2 regions of the Weissella sp. ESL1177 genome follow, and region 1 is predicted to be linked to the other one. Evidence: riboswitches for the same ligand, from Rfam matches in the RefSeq annotation. Region 1 holds a riboswitch; the other holds the start of a gene.

Region 1 (6,788 bases):
TGGTTGCACACCCCAGTAAATACTCAACATACGTTGAACATCTTCAGTAAATGTCAATGCCAAAATATCAGCATTTGGACGGTACTTTGAAATCATCTTTGCAGTGTATCCCGAAGTCGTTGCTGCAACAATGGCCTTAACGTTCAAATTACCAGCGGCTGTTGCGACTGCTGCCGCAACTGATTCAGTGACGTCAGTTGCATCAAAGTGATCATCATGACGGCCATTCATAACCAATGATGTTTCTGCCTTTTCATCAATACGTGCCATCGTTGCAACTGCTTCAACTGGATAGGCACCATTTGCTGATTCACCTGACAACATCGTAGCATCAGTACCATCAAACACAGCGTTAGCAACGTCAGATGCCTCGGCACGCGTTGGACGTGGATTTTCTTGCATTGAATCTAGCATATCAGTTGCCGTAATGACTGGCTTACCAGCAGCATTCAATTGACGAATCAAATTCTTTTGTACCAATGGCACATTCTCTGCTGGAATTTCAACACCCATATCACCACGAGCAATCATCAATCCATCAGAAACTTCCAAAATTTCATCAAAATTATCGATTCCTTCTTGTGATTCAATCTTTGGGAAAATCATGACTTCTTCATGATGTGCTTCAGTTAGTAATTCACGGATTTCAAGAACATCAGCAGCTTTACGAACAAATGAAGCAGCGATATATTGAATACCATTCTTTAATCCAAAACGAATATCATCAGCATCTTTTTCAGTAATACCAGGTAAGTTAATTGAAACACCTGGTGCATTAACACCTTTACGTGATCCCAAAATACCATGGTTTTGTACTTCAGTTACTAATTCGCGGTTTGCAGCATCTTTTTCAGTGATAACCATGTCAAGCTTACCATCATCAAACAAAACATGTCCGCCAACATGAACATCATCAAATAGTCCAGGATATGTAACAGCAATCTTTTCTTTTGTTCCTTCAATAGAAGCATCCATTGATATACGGACAACATCACCAATATTAAATTCGATCTTACCCGGCTCTTGAACAGTTGTACGGATTTCTGCACCCTTCGTGTCCAACAAGAAACCAACCTTCTTGCCTGCAGCTTTTTCAGCCTCATGAACTGCATTCATTCGTCCTAAATGTTCCTCATGATCCCCATGTGAAAAATTAAAACGGACAACATTTGCGCCAGATTCGATTATCTTTGTAATCGTCTCCACATCAGAGCTGGCTGGTCCAAGCGTTGAAACAATCTTGGTTTTTTTCATGATTTAAAACTTCTCCTTAGTAAAAGATAATTGGTATTTCTATCTATCTGAAATTCATTGTACTATTTATCACTTTCTTTGTATACAAATTCAACTCGTCATTTGTTGCACTGTTAGAACAATTTTTTTCTTGTTAAAATAAAAACCTATTTATATTAAGGAATAAAGCGCTACCATTAATTTAGCTATAAATCGTAAATAATTGCTATAAAAAAAGAATTAGAACAAAATGCTCTAATTCTAACAAACTTCTAAATTAATCTAATGGACGGGCATCAGTATCTAAATCAACTTCTGTTAATTTACGTACCTTGGTATGATTCTTAAACTTATAACCAAAGTACAATACAATAAATAGCGGTACTGACATGTATGTTGTAATAATCCCGGGCCAATTCCAATTTGCAATGCCACCCTTAAATGCCGTCATATCTTGACCAACAACAACAATAATTGATAATACTAAAGCAATAATTGGTCCAACAGGGAACCACTTTGCTTTATAACGCAACTTATTGACATCACGACCTTGTGCAACAAAGGCACGTCGAAAACGGTAATGGGAAATGGCAATACCAATCCATGCTATAAAACCAGTTAAACCAGATGCAGCGACTAGATAATAGTAGATCTCGCGACCGAAAATTGATGTTAAGAACGTTAATAGCCCTACAGCTACTGTGGCAATAACAGCTGGCACTGGAATACCTGTTCGAACATTAACACGCTTAAATATTTTTGGTGCCATACCATCCAAAGCCATAGAATAAAGCATACGAGTAGATGCGTATAGACCTGAATTTGCTGATGAAACAACGGCCGTTAAAATAACGGCATTCATAATTGATGCTGCAGCGGCTAATCCTGCTGACTTAAACACCAGCGTAAATGGCGACACTGCAATATTCGATTCACTTGAACGTAGTAGGTTAGGATCCTTATAGTAAATAACTGCCCCAATCACAAAAATGGCAAGAATATAGAATAACAAAATTCGCCAGAAAATTTGCTTTATTGCTGCTGGTACTGATTTTTCTGGAGTTGCTGACTCACCAGCAGTGATACCAACCATTTCTGTTCCTTGGAAAGAAAAACCTGCAACCATGAAGACAGATAAGATACCACCAAAACCACCAACAAAACCATGATGACCACCAGCCGAAAGATTACGAGCAACATCTGGTTGTTTAAACATAATCCCTAAGATCATTAACAAACCAACGACTAAAAATGCCAAAACTGCGATAACTTTAATCATTGCCATCCAAAATTCTGTTTCTGCATAGGCCTTAGCTGATAACAAATTAATCACCGTAATTAGTACCAAAACTGCCGTTGACCAAATCCAACTTGGTACATTTGGCAACCAAAAGCCCATCACAACACCAACCGTAGCTGATTCTAAGGCAACTGTGATTGCCCAGTTAAACCAATAATTCCATCCCATCGCAAAACCAAATGCTGGATCAACAAAGCGATCTGCATAAACTGAAAACGATCCAGAAATTGGCATATATGTCGCCATTTCACCCAAACTGGTCATTAAGAAATAAACCATCACACCAATCACAGCATATGCCGTCAAGGCACCCATTGGTCCAGCCTGTGAAACTGTTGCACCTGAGGCAACGAACAAACCAGTTCCGATTGTTCCACCAAGTGCAATCATTGAAAGATGACGGGTTTTCATAGTCCTTTTCAGGTATCCCGTCTGTTGTTGACTATCAGCCATAATTCCTCCTAAACAAAGGCCTAACGCATTTAAAAAACAAAAAAATCCTAGTTTATACTTCTATCGTATAAACTAGGAACTGATTAGTTTTTAGTATTGTCGATAGCTCTCCGCAGCCGACTATTTTGCCGCGACAGTCTGCCCACTATTAATGTACACACCAACAATGAATACCACCATATTCATCATTTCGGCAACCGCCCCTTTTATTTAACCTTACTGTCCGTCGACTCAGCTAAATTACTCTTGTTGATTGCAACCTCTATATTATTAAATTTGTACTTCAAATATACATTAATTTATTTTGCTTTGTCAAGCTGTATTTTAAGCAAAGTAAAAACTATTTAAAGCTTTAAGTCGTTTACGTGTTATTTGTTACACACATGTTAAACTTAGTTGAGGAAGTATTTCATGAAATTTAACTGGGTAAAGGAGTATGGGCATATGATAATCGCAAAATCCCACCGACGTTTCATAACGTTAATTATTAGCTTATTATTGTTTATTGTCATTTCAGTGCTAACTTTTGGACATCAAGGATTCTTAAATACGTTCATGCAGATAAATCATGCCATTGCAAGAGGCATTATTCCTGAATGGCTTGAATACATAATTAAACCTGCTTATTTTTTTAGCCATGGCATACCTGTAGGCGTCATTATTTTTTTAATGGCCTTTCTTTTATGGGGGTTTAAATTTAAAATACCCGCTATGTGGATTTTACTGACTAGTTTAAGTGGTTGGCTAATCATTAACATCCTATCATTGTTTTTTAATTCAGCGACTAATGGTACGAAAATCGTTTACCCTGCCCACACAACTTTTTTTATGACGCTACTAATATCTTTTATATTAACAATAATTGTGCCTGAGATTGCTAGTAATACCTTACAGTTTGTCTGTCAAACAGGCTTATTGTTAATTTGGCTTGCAACATTTATAATGACCCTGCTATCACCTCATTATAATCTTGCGGCAGCCATTGCAGGTTGGCTATTAGCACTGGCTTGGCTACAATTTTCTGAAAATGTTTATCGTATGTATGCTGTACCACTTTATCATCAGCGCGTTTTCCGCAATTCATGGTACTAACAAACTATATCATTAATGCATTAGTCCTGTTATATACAATCAGGGACGTGAATCTCACAATTGATCCACGTCCCTTTAAAATGTAACAAAACATTGCAGCCTGCTACATGCTATTTTTTATCCTTAATTAAGGCCGACAATTTCACCATTTTCGTCTATATCAATATCAAATGCTGCCGGATGTTTTGGCAATCCTGGCATTGTTAAAATAGAACCCGTTAATGCCACCAAAAATCCCGCACCTAATTTCGGAATAAATTCTCGAATATGGATATCAAAATTCTTAGCTACGCCGATTTGCTTAGCATCATCCGATAATGAATATTGTGTTTTAGCCATTATTATCGGTAGCTTATCCCAACCATATTTTTTAAATGTTGCTAATTGTTTCGTTGCTTTATTAGAAAGAATTACCTTTTGACCACCATAAATTTCTGTCACGATATGATTTATTTTTACCATTGCATCATCAGTTGCACTATACAATGGTTTGAAATTTTTAACTTGTTCTGTTGCCTGAACTACCCCAGCAGCTAAATCTTGTGCCCCTGTTCCACCTTGAGACCAAACATCCGCAACATATGCTGGTACATCAAAACTAGCGACATAATCCTTAATCAATGACAACTCTTCTGCTGTATCATCAGTAAATTGATTAATTGCGACGACAACAGGAACACCATAACGACCCATACTTTTTAGATGCTGTCCTAAGTTCGCTAATCCCGCTTTCAGTGCTGCTAAGTTAGGAACAGTCAATGATTTCTTATCTTCACCACCATGCATTTTTAATGCTCTAACAGTTGCCACAATAACAATTGTATCTGGTGTTTTCCCAAGTAAAGGAACCTTAAAGTCAAGAAATTTTTCGCCACCTAAATCTGCACCAAATCCAGCTTCGGTCACAACATAATCGGCTAACTTTAAAGCAGATTTCGTTGCTAAGATTGAATTTGTCCCTTGAGCAATGTTCGCAAAGGGACCACCATGGATAAAAGCTGGTGTATGTGCTAGTGTTTGTACCAGATTTGGCTTGATTGCATCTTTTAATAATGTTGTGATTGCTCCAGCAACACCTAAATCAGCAACAGTTACAGGCTCTTTATCATAAGTATAGCCAATCACAATTTTCGCAATACGCTGTTTCATATCTTTTAAATCATGTGACAGAGTTAAAATAGCCATTAATTCCGAGGCCACCGTGATATCAAAGCCATCTTCTCTTGGTATCCCTGATGTTGCTCCCCCTAAACCGATGGTGATATGACGCAATGCACGATCGTTGACGTCCAGGGCACGTTTCCACAAAATACGACGTGGGTCTAAATGCAATGGATTTCCTTGATAGAGACTATTGTCGATCAATGCTGCCAATGTGTTATGCGCACTGGTTAACGCATGAAAATCACCAGTAAAATGCATATTAATATCAGCCATTGGAACAACCTGCGAATAACCGCCTCCTGTGGCGCCACCTTTCATCCCCATAACCGGACCTAAAGATGGTTCACGTAATGCCACAATAGTGCGATGATGTTGTTGCATTAATGCATCTGCTAATCCAACGGTAACTGTTGATTTCCCTTCACCAGCTGGTGTGGGATTGATTGCTGTTACTAGGATCAATTTACCCAACTTGTTTTGCTGATGTGTTTGATTCAGGGTAACTTTTGCCTTGTCTCGTCCATAAGGTTCCCATTCATCTAACGATAGTCCTATTTGATCAGCAATTTTTTCAATTGGCCAAATATTTGCCGACTGTGCAATTTCAATATCTGTTTTCATCCCTAGCTCCCTCTATCCTGCCTACGCAACTATTTATACAACTTAGTCTAACTTTAAAAGTCAATAATCTCAATAAGTTTATCCAAGATTAAAAAAACATCGTATGAAATTGTTTAAAAAAAACCGAAGTGCCAACAATTTGGTAAAACTTCGATTTTATAAATTATTTAAATGAGGACGTACCTATATTTCATTATTTGTTATTAGTACCAAAATAGCGTTGTGAAATTTTATCAATTGTCCCATCTTTTTTCATTTCTGCCAGTGCTTGGTTAATTTTGTGCCGTAATGTCACATCACCTTTACGCATACCAACACCGTAAGAATCAATACCAAATTTCGTCGGAATAACTTTAAATGCATCAGGATCTTTTTCATGAGCAATATAATAGCCTGCATAGTCAGCATCAATCAACACGGCATTCAGGCGACCAACTTGGAGATCGTTTAAGGCTTTATCAAAAGTATCATACTGTTGTGCATCAGCACCAACAATTTTATGTAAGGTATTATTTTTCTGATTATAAGTCAACAGACCTGACGAACCTGTTTGTGCACCCAAACGCTTACCTTTTAAGTCAGCGAGCTTGTTTATTTGTTGATTTTTCGTCGTGACAATAACTTGTTGATCATGATGATAGGGGTTTGAAAAGGCAACTTTTTTCTGACGATCTGGATTGATTGTATATCCGTTCCAAATCATATCAATATGTCCTGTTTTCAATTCTGTTTCTTTCATTGACCAATCAATCGTTTGAAATTTAGCTTTCAAGCCAATTTTTTTCAAACTCGCGCGAGCCAAATCAACATCAAAACCCACTAATTTACCAGACTTATTACGAAAACCCATTGGAACAAAGGTATCATCAACACCAATAACAACCGTTTTATCAGCTGTTACTTGACGCCAGGTATCTTGGCTATG
Region 2 (6,788 bases), 880 kb from region 1:
GATCACCGACTTGAACCCCCTCAATAACGACTGCATTGGCCCCAATTAATACATCATCACCGATAGTTACCGGTGTTGCAGATGCTGGTTCAACAACACCAGCTAATACAGCGCCCGCACCAACGTGGCTATGTTGACCGACAATGGCGCGACCACCCAAAACAGCCCCCATATCAATCATTGTTCCTGCACCAATTTCAGCACCAATATTAATCACGGCTCCCATCATAATAACTGCATTATCCCCAATGCTAACCTGGTCACGAATAATTGCCCCTGGTTCAATACGAGCAGACACATTTTCATAATCAAGTAATGGTACGCCACTATTACGAGCTAATAATTCAACATGATAGTCAGTAATCTTATCACCGGCTGTTGCAATGACCGGTTGAATGTCTTGATAGTCACCAATCACTGTTCCTGTTTTCGTTTCAATAAATGTTTGAACCGTTTCTGGCCAAGCAATTGCTGATAAATCACCAGCCAATGTCACACGTGCAGGTGTTTTCTTTGGTGCAGTTGCAATATAATTAATAATTTCTTGTGCATCTAAGTTGTTCATTGTTATTCTCCTACTATATAATGCTTATCTAAATGTAGCATGTCTTCATACGTTTCACGGGCAACGACTAATTGTGATTGGCCATTCTCAACAAAGACAACGGCAGGTCTTGGGTTACGATTATAATTTGAAGCCATAGAATAACCATAGGCACCCGTAGCCAATACTGCCAAAACATCCCCAGGTTTTGTCTGTGGTAAAGCCTGTTGCCAAACTAATACGTCACCTGACTCACAATACTTACCAGCAACACGAACAACTTGTTCAGTCGGTGCTTGTGGTTGTCTTGCTAAAACCGCTTCATACTTTGCTTCATATAGTGCTGGTCGAATATTATCACCCATACCACCATCAACAGATAGATATGTGCGAATGCCTGGAACATCTTTTTTTGCACCAATTGTATACAGATTATACCCAGCTGGTCCAACAATCGCACGTCCGGGTTCGATCCAAATTGCTGGCATTGTCATACCATATGCCATCGTCTTTTCACTAATTGTATCAATAATGGCATCGACAAATTCAGTTGCTGGCAAAGGTTTATCTTCTTCAGTATAGCGAATACCAAAGCCCCCACCAGTATTGATCACTTGTGGTTCAAAGCCCCATTCATGGACTAAATCAACTAATTTGGCTGCAGCCATTTGGAAACCAGTGACATCAAAAATCTGTGAGCCAATATGAGCTGATACACCCAAAACATTGAGATATGGATCAGCTAAAGCCTGCTGCAATGCTTGTTGTGCTTGACCACTAGCAACATCAAAACCAAACTTACTGTCTGTTTGACCTGTTGAAATATAGTCATGTGTATGAGCTTCAACACCTGGCGTAATTCTCAACAACACATTTTGTTGTTGCTTTCTTTCCTTCAATAACTCATGTAAAATACTTAATTCATAAAAATTATCAAGAATAATGGTCCCCAAACCATTGTCAATAGCCATCGTTAATTCTTCAATTGATTTATTATTACCATTAAAAGAAACATTAGCCATTGGATAATTTGCTGCTAAAGCTGTTTGAATCTCGCCACCAGAAACAACATCCAAATGGATGCCTTCTTGAGCGGCAACTTCATACATCGCAATCGTTGCAAATGCCTTTGATGCATAAGAGACGACATAATCTAATTTTCGTTTAATGAAAACGGTTTTAAATGCTCGCATTTGTTGCCGAATATGATTCACATCATACACATAAAGTGGTGTTTGATATTGTTTGGCTAAATCAGTTGCAGAAACACCACCAATTGTTAATTCGCCAGCTTCGTTTACTTCATATGGTACTGTCATATTTTCCCCTTAATCTACAAGCACACGCATTAGTCTCTCTTGCAAGCCAGTCGTGACGACCCATGGTGCTAAGCCAACATGCTGTGCAAAGTCCTCTATCGTATTTTCATATTGCCCTTGTTTACCAATGATGGTGACTACCGTGCCAACGGGTAATTCTTCTGGTAAAGAAATCATCATTTGATCCATTGCAAGGCTGCCAATAATTGGCGCTTTCTTCCCGTTCACTAAAACTTCAAAACCTTCTAAGGAACGTGGTAATCCATCGGCATAACCAATGGGTAACGTGCCGACCCACTCATCTGCATGCGTATAATATTTGTGTCCGTAACTAATACCAACATTTGCTGGCATTTGTTTGACAAAAATTAATGTCGTTTCCAATGTTAGAACAGGTTGTAAATAATTATCTGGTCTAACTTCCCCTCGTGATGGTTCGATACCATAAACCACCGTTCCTGCCCGAATATAGTCAGTTGGTAATTCATCTGCATGATACATGGCAGCCCCTGAATTTGCTAAGTGAACCATCGGAGGCATTGGCAAATCATCAGTTAAAGTATGCCAATGGCGTAACTGCGTTTTAAAATAATCAGTTGCAAGTGAATCAGCTTCTGAAAAATGAGTCATGATACTTTGATAAACAAAATAATCTGATCGTTCAGTTAAAAAGTCAATCGCTGTTGCTAATGCTTGTCGACTTCGAAATCCGATTCGACCCATGCCAGTATCAACGCCTAAATTAACCTTCAATGACGCCTGTTGTTTGTTTAAACTCTGTTGCGCAGCTTGTAACCAACTGATATCACTGACCGTTGCAATTAGGTCATTATCAGCCATTAACTTGGCATATTGTGGTAGCGTAATGCCTAAAATAAGGATTGGCACAGTAATACCAGCTTGACGTAGTGCTAAGGCTTCATCTAGGACAGCCACTGCTAAGCCATCAACACCCGCTTTCAGTGCTGCTTGCGCCATCGTTTGCAATCCAAATCCATATGCGTTAGCTTTCACAGCTAAAAACATAAACTTCGCCCCACTTGCCTCTCGTGTGACGGCAACATTATGCGTCACTGCTGCTTGTGATATTTTGATTCTTGTTGGTCTTGTTACTGCTACTACCATGTTTAGCCCCTTTATGATGCCATCTTTTTTACAAAAAAAATCCGACTAACAGCACTATTGCACTGTCAATCGGATTGGTTTCTATTCCTAAAGACTGTGACAATAGCTCCCCGCTGAAATTTAGCGACAGTCTAATAGTTATTTACCATTAGCCCAACAATAACAGGTGCACAAACTGTTTCATTTCGGCAACCGCCCCTTTAACTTAATTTCTTTGTCTGTGCAGACTCCATTAAGCGACTCTTGTTGGTTGCGACCTCTATTAATCATTAACGTAACATTAGAATATATTAATTTAATGTTCATGTCAATACTTGACATTAATCTTTTTTTCACTTTTAATTAGTGCCAATTAGAAATTTATTTGGAGGCAAAAAATGAAAGTTGTAAAATTTGGTGGATCTTCCTTAGCAACGGGTGCTCAGGTACAAAAAGTTTTAAATATTATTCAAGCTGACGCTGAACGTCAAGTTATTGTCGTATCAGCACCAGGTAAACGTTTTGATGGTGATATTAAAGTGACTGATTTACTTAAAACATATGCTGATCAAACCATTGCTGGTACCGATACATCAGAAATTTTAACAACTATTCTGGCGCGCTACCAAGAAATTGTCCAATACTTTTCGTTAGAAGAAACTAAGATTATCCCTCATATCAAACAACAACTTATTCATTTAAATCGCGTTCACTATCCATCATTTGATCACTTATATGCCGCTTTTATGGGGCATGGTGAATTATTGAACGCACAATTGATTGCTTTTATTTTTCAAGAAAAAGGCTTAGCTGCTGATTTTGTTTCTCCTGCTGCATTAGGTCTAACAGTAACTGGTTCACCACGATCAGCACGCTTAAATGAGGCTAGTTATGAAGCTATTAAAAATTATGATTTTGATGATTCACGTTTAATGATTGTTCCTGGATTTATTGCCTATACCAATGATGGTTATGCCGCAACTTTTAGTCGAGGTGGTTCCGATATTACTGGTGCAATCTTAGCACGCGGCTTTCAAGCTGATTTGTACGAAAATTTTACTGATGTATCAGCTATCTATGCTGTTAATCCTAAGGTTGTACCAAATCCTCAATCGATTAAAAAAATGACTTATCGTGAAATGCGTGAACTATCATATGCTGGCTTTGCTGTTTTCCATGATGAGGCCATCATTCCGGTTATTGAAGCAAATATACCAATTAATGTTAAAAATACAAACGACCCACAAGCACCAGGAACCATGATTGTCCCAAATCACGCCATTGATCCAAAGAATCCAGTGACAGGAATTGCAAACGATAATCGTTTTGCGGCACTTTATTTACACCGTTATTTGTTAAATCGTGAAGTCGGTTTCACTTTGAAAATATTACAAATTTTGGCCACTTATCACGTTAGTTATGAACATATGCCATCTGGAATTGATGATATGACTATTATCTTTGATAAATCACAACTTACGCCTGATATTAAAGCCCATATTAGCCATGATTTATACGCAACGATTGCCCCAGATGAACTCGAATGGTTAGATGACTACGCCATTATTATGATTGTTGGTGAAGGCATGCCAAAACATATTGGTACTTTTAGTAAAATTACCACAGCATTAGCTCAAGCAGGTATCAACCTACCGATGATCAACCAAGGTGCTTCACAAATTTCAACGATGATTGGCGTTCCTGTCGATCAGATGGATGATGCTGTCCGTGTCATTTATCAGGCTGTTTTCTAAATTTAAAAGGGGCTAAGACATAAGTCGTTATGATCAGCTGAAAAAGGCGCTAATCTATCAATTTTGATTGGTAGATTAGCGCCTTTAAACGTGTTCCAAAAGACTGAAGTCTTACTGTAACAACAATTAGGCGCTTCCGGTTCTTCGTTATACTGCAAACCAAAATCACCTAATCATTGTTACAATCGTGCTATAGTCTCCTAGAGGTTGACGAAAGAAATAATATAAATTTCTTTCATAAATCTTTAGGGGACTTTTTTATGGCAAATATAAAATTTACAGCAATGGAAAAATATGAATTAATACAAGAATTCCTTGAATCAGGACAAACGGAACGAAGGTTTCAAAGAGAACATCATTTAAATAATATGTCCATCAAACGATGGTTAGATTTGTATAATAATTATGGTATCGACGGACTATGTCCGCCAAAGACACGTCAAAAATATAAACCCGCCTTTAGACGTAAAGTTGTACAAGCTTATTTACAAGGTGCTGGCTCAATGGAGCAATTGGCAATAAAATTCGGCGTACGTAGTTCTACTCAAGTACGTGATTGGGTTTCAAAGTATAATGGGAATAAAGTACCGTCCCGTTCAGTCGGGTATACAAGGAGAATTCCTATGACATCACGAAAACTAACATTTGAAGACCGTGTTAAAATCGCAACTTATGCCATTGAAAATAATCGAGATTATCAGAAAACTGCTCAAAAATTTGATGTCAGTTATCAACAAGTTCGTACGTGGGTTTTAAAAGTTGATCAAAATGGTTTTGAGGCTTTAAAAGATGGTAGAGGTCGAAAAAAATCGCAGAACGAATTATCAGATATGGATAAAGTGTTACTTGAAAATAAACGATTAAAGGCAGAATTAAAAGCAAGCAAAGCACAGGCAGTATTCGCAAAAAAATTTCTAGAAAATCTCAAGAAAGGCAGGTAATAACTAGTCGTGTTATCCATGAAGTTGCGTTCCAGACCATTAAAATAATGCATGAAGAGAATCCAAGAGAATATCCGATCCGCCTATTAGTTAAATTTAGTGGCGTATCTTTTCAGGCTTATTATAAGTGGTTGAAACGACAAAAATCGATTAATGATCAATTCAATGAATTATTGAAAATTAAAATACAGAAGTTAGACAAGCAACATCATCATAATTTAGGGGTTAAACGCATGACGATGTACCTTAACATGGATAAAGAAATCAATCATCGTGTAAATCATAAACGTGTTCGTCGACTTATGCATTATTTAAATATCCGTGCAGATATTCGCAAGAAACGTCACAATCGTATTAAAGCTAATGAACAGTTTATTATTGATAATCTAATGAACCAGAACTTTAAAACAATATTGCCTAATCAAAAATGGGCAACAGATATGACTGAATTAAGATTTGGAGAACATTTAGAAAAAACATTAAGATTATCTGCAGTCGTTGATTTATACGGTACATATGTTTTATCGTTTAACGTTAGTAAAACAGAGACTAGTCAATCAGCTGTACAAACCCTTCAAAGAGCTTATCAATTCGCAGGTAATCCAGCGAATGTTTTAGTGCACTCTGATCGCGGAACAGCTTATACATCATGGGCTTTTAAAAACATCTTGAGTCAACATCATGCACAACGTAGTATGTCTCGGCCTGGAACGCCCTATGACAACGCAATTATTGAGAAATTTTGGAATGATTTCAAAGTTGAATGGTGGGATAAACAACACAGCGACACATTACAAGAAGCAATTGAAGCAATTAAACGAGGAATTGATTACTTTAACAAAGTTAGACGATCGGAAATAATAAATGGCCATACTCCGGAAGAATTCCGGAATATAGCCATTTATGGTGAAGTAATCGCCTAACTAATTCTTATATTATTTTTACCGTCAACTTGACGGGGACCAGTACACGGCTTCAAAACGTCTTTTGTCACACTCTCTTTTATTTATTATCTATATCAGGCTATTAAAATTGATTTTTCGCAAAATTACGTAGATCAGATTCCAAACCAGCATACCGATTAGCTGGCATGACATCTAACGATTGATGGATTTGACCACCAGCA

What was found. A riboswitch is a leader RNA that binds a small molecule or an ion and turns the genes downstream of it on or off. The one in region 1 is predicted to bind lysine.
Region 2: another riboswitch for lysine. It lies ahead of alr (alanine racemase); the one in region 1 lies ahead of AC3B5D_RS05560 (amino acid permease).

What each region holds. Positions count from the first base shown of each region.
Region 1 covers NZ_CM176591.1:1,159,663-1,166,450, forward strand. The annotation lists gene pyk (pyruvate kinase) at 1-1,254, opposite strand, end outside; gene AC3B5D_RS05560 (amino acid permease) at 1,511-2,986, opposite strand; lysine riboswitch at 3,082-3,259, opposite strand; gene AC3B5D_RS05565 (phosphatase PAP2 family protein) at 3,431-4,078, shown strand; gene AC3B5D_RS05570 (formate--tetrahydrofolate ligase) at 4,202-5,863, opposite strand; gene AC3B5D_RS05575 (amino acid ABC transporter substrate-binding protein) at 6,057-6,788, opposite strand, start outside.
Region 2 covers NZ_CM176591.1:281,588-288,375, reverse strand. The annotation lists gene dapD (2,3,4,5-tetrahydropyridine-2,6-dicarboxylate N-acetyltransferase) at 1-565, opposite strand, end outside; gene lysA (diaminopimelate decarboxylase) at 568-1,863, opposite strand; gene alr (alanine racemase) at 1,873-2,988, opposite strand; lysine riboswitch at 3,084-3,258, opposite strand; gene AC3B5D_RS01435 (aspartate kinase) at 3,366-4,721, shown strand; gene AC3B5D_RS01430 (transposase) at 4,982-5,662, shown strand; gene AC3B5D_RS01425 (IS3 family transposase) at 5,581-6,585, shown strand; gene AC3B5D_RS01420 (DUF3114 domain-containing protein) at 6,689-6,788, opposite strand, start outside.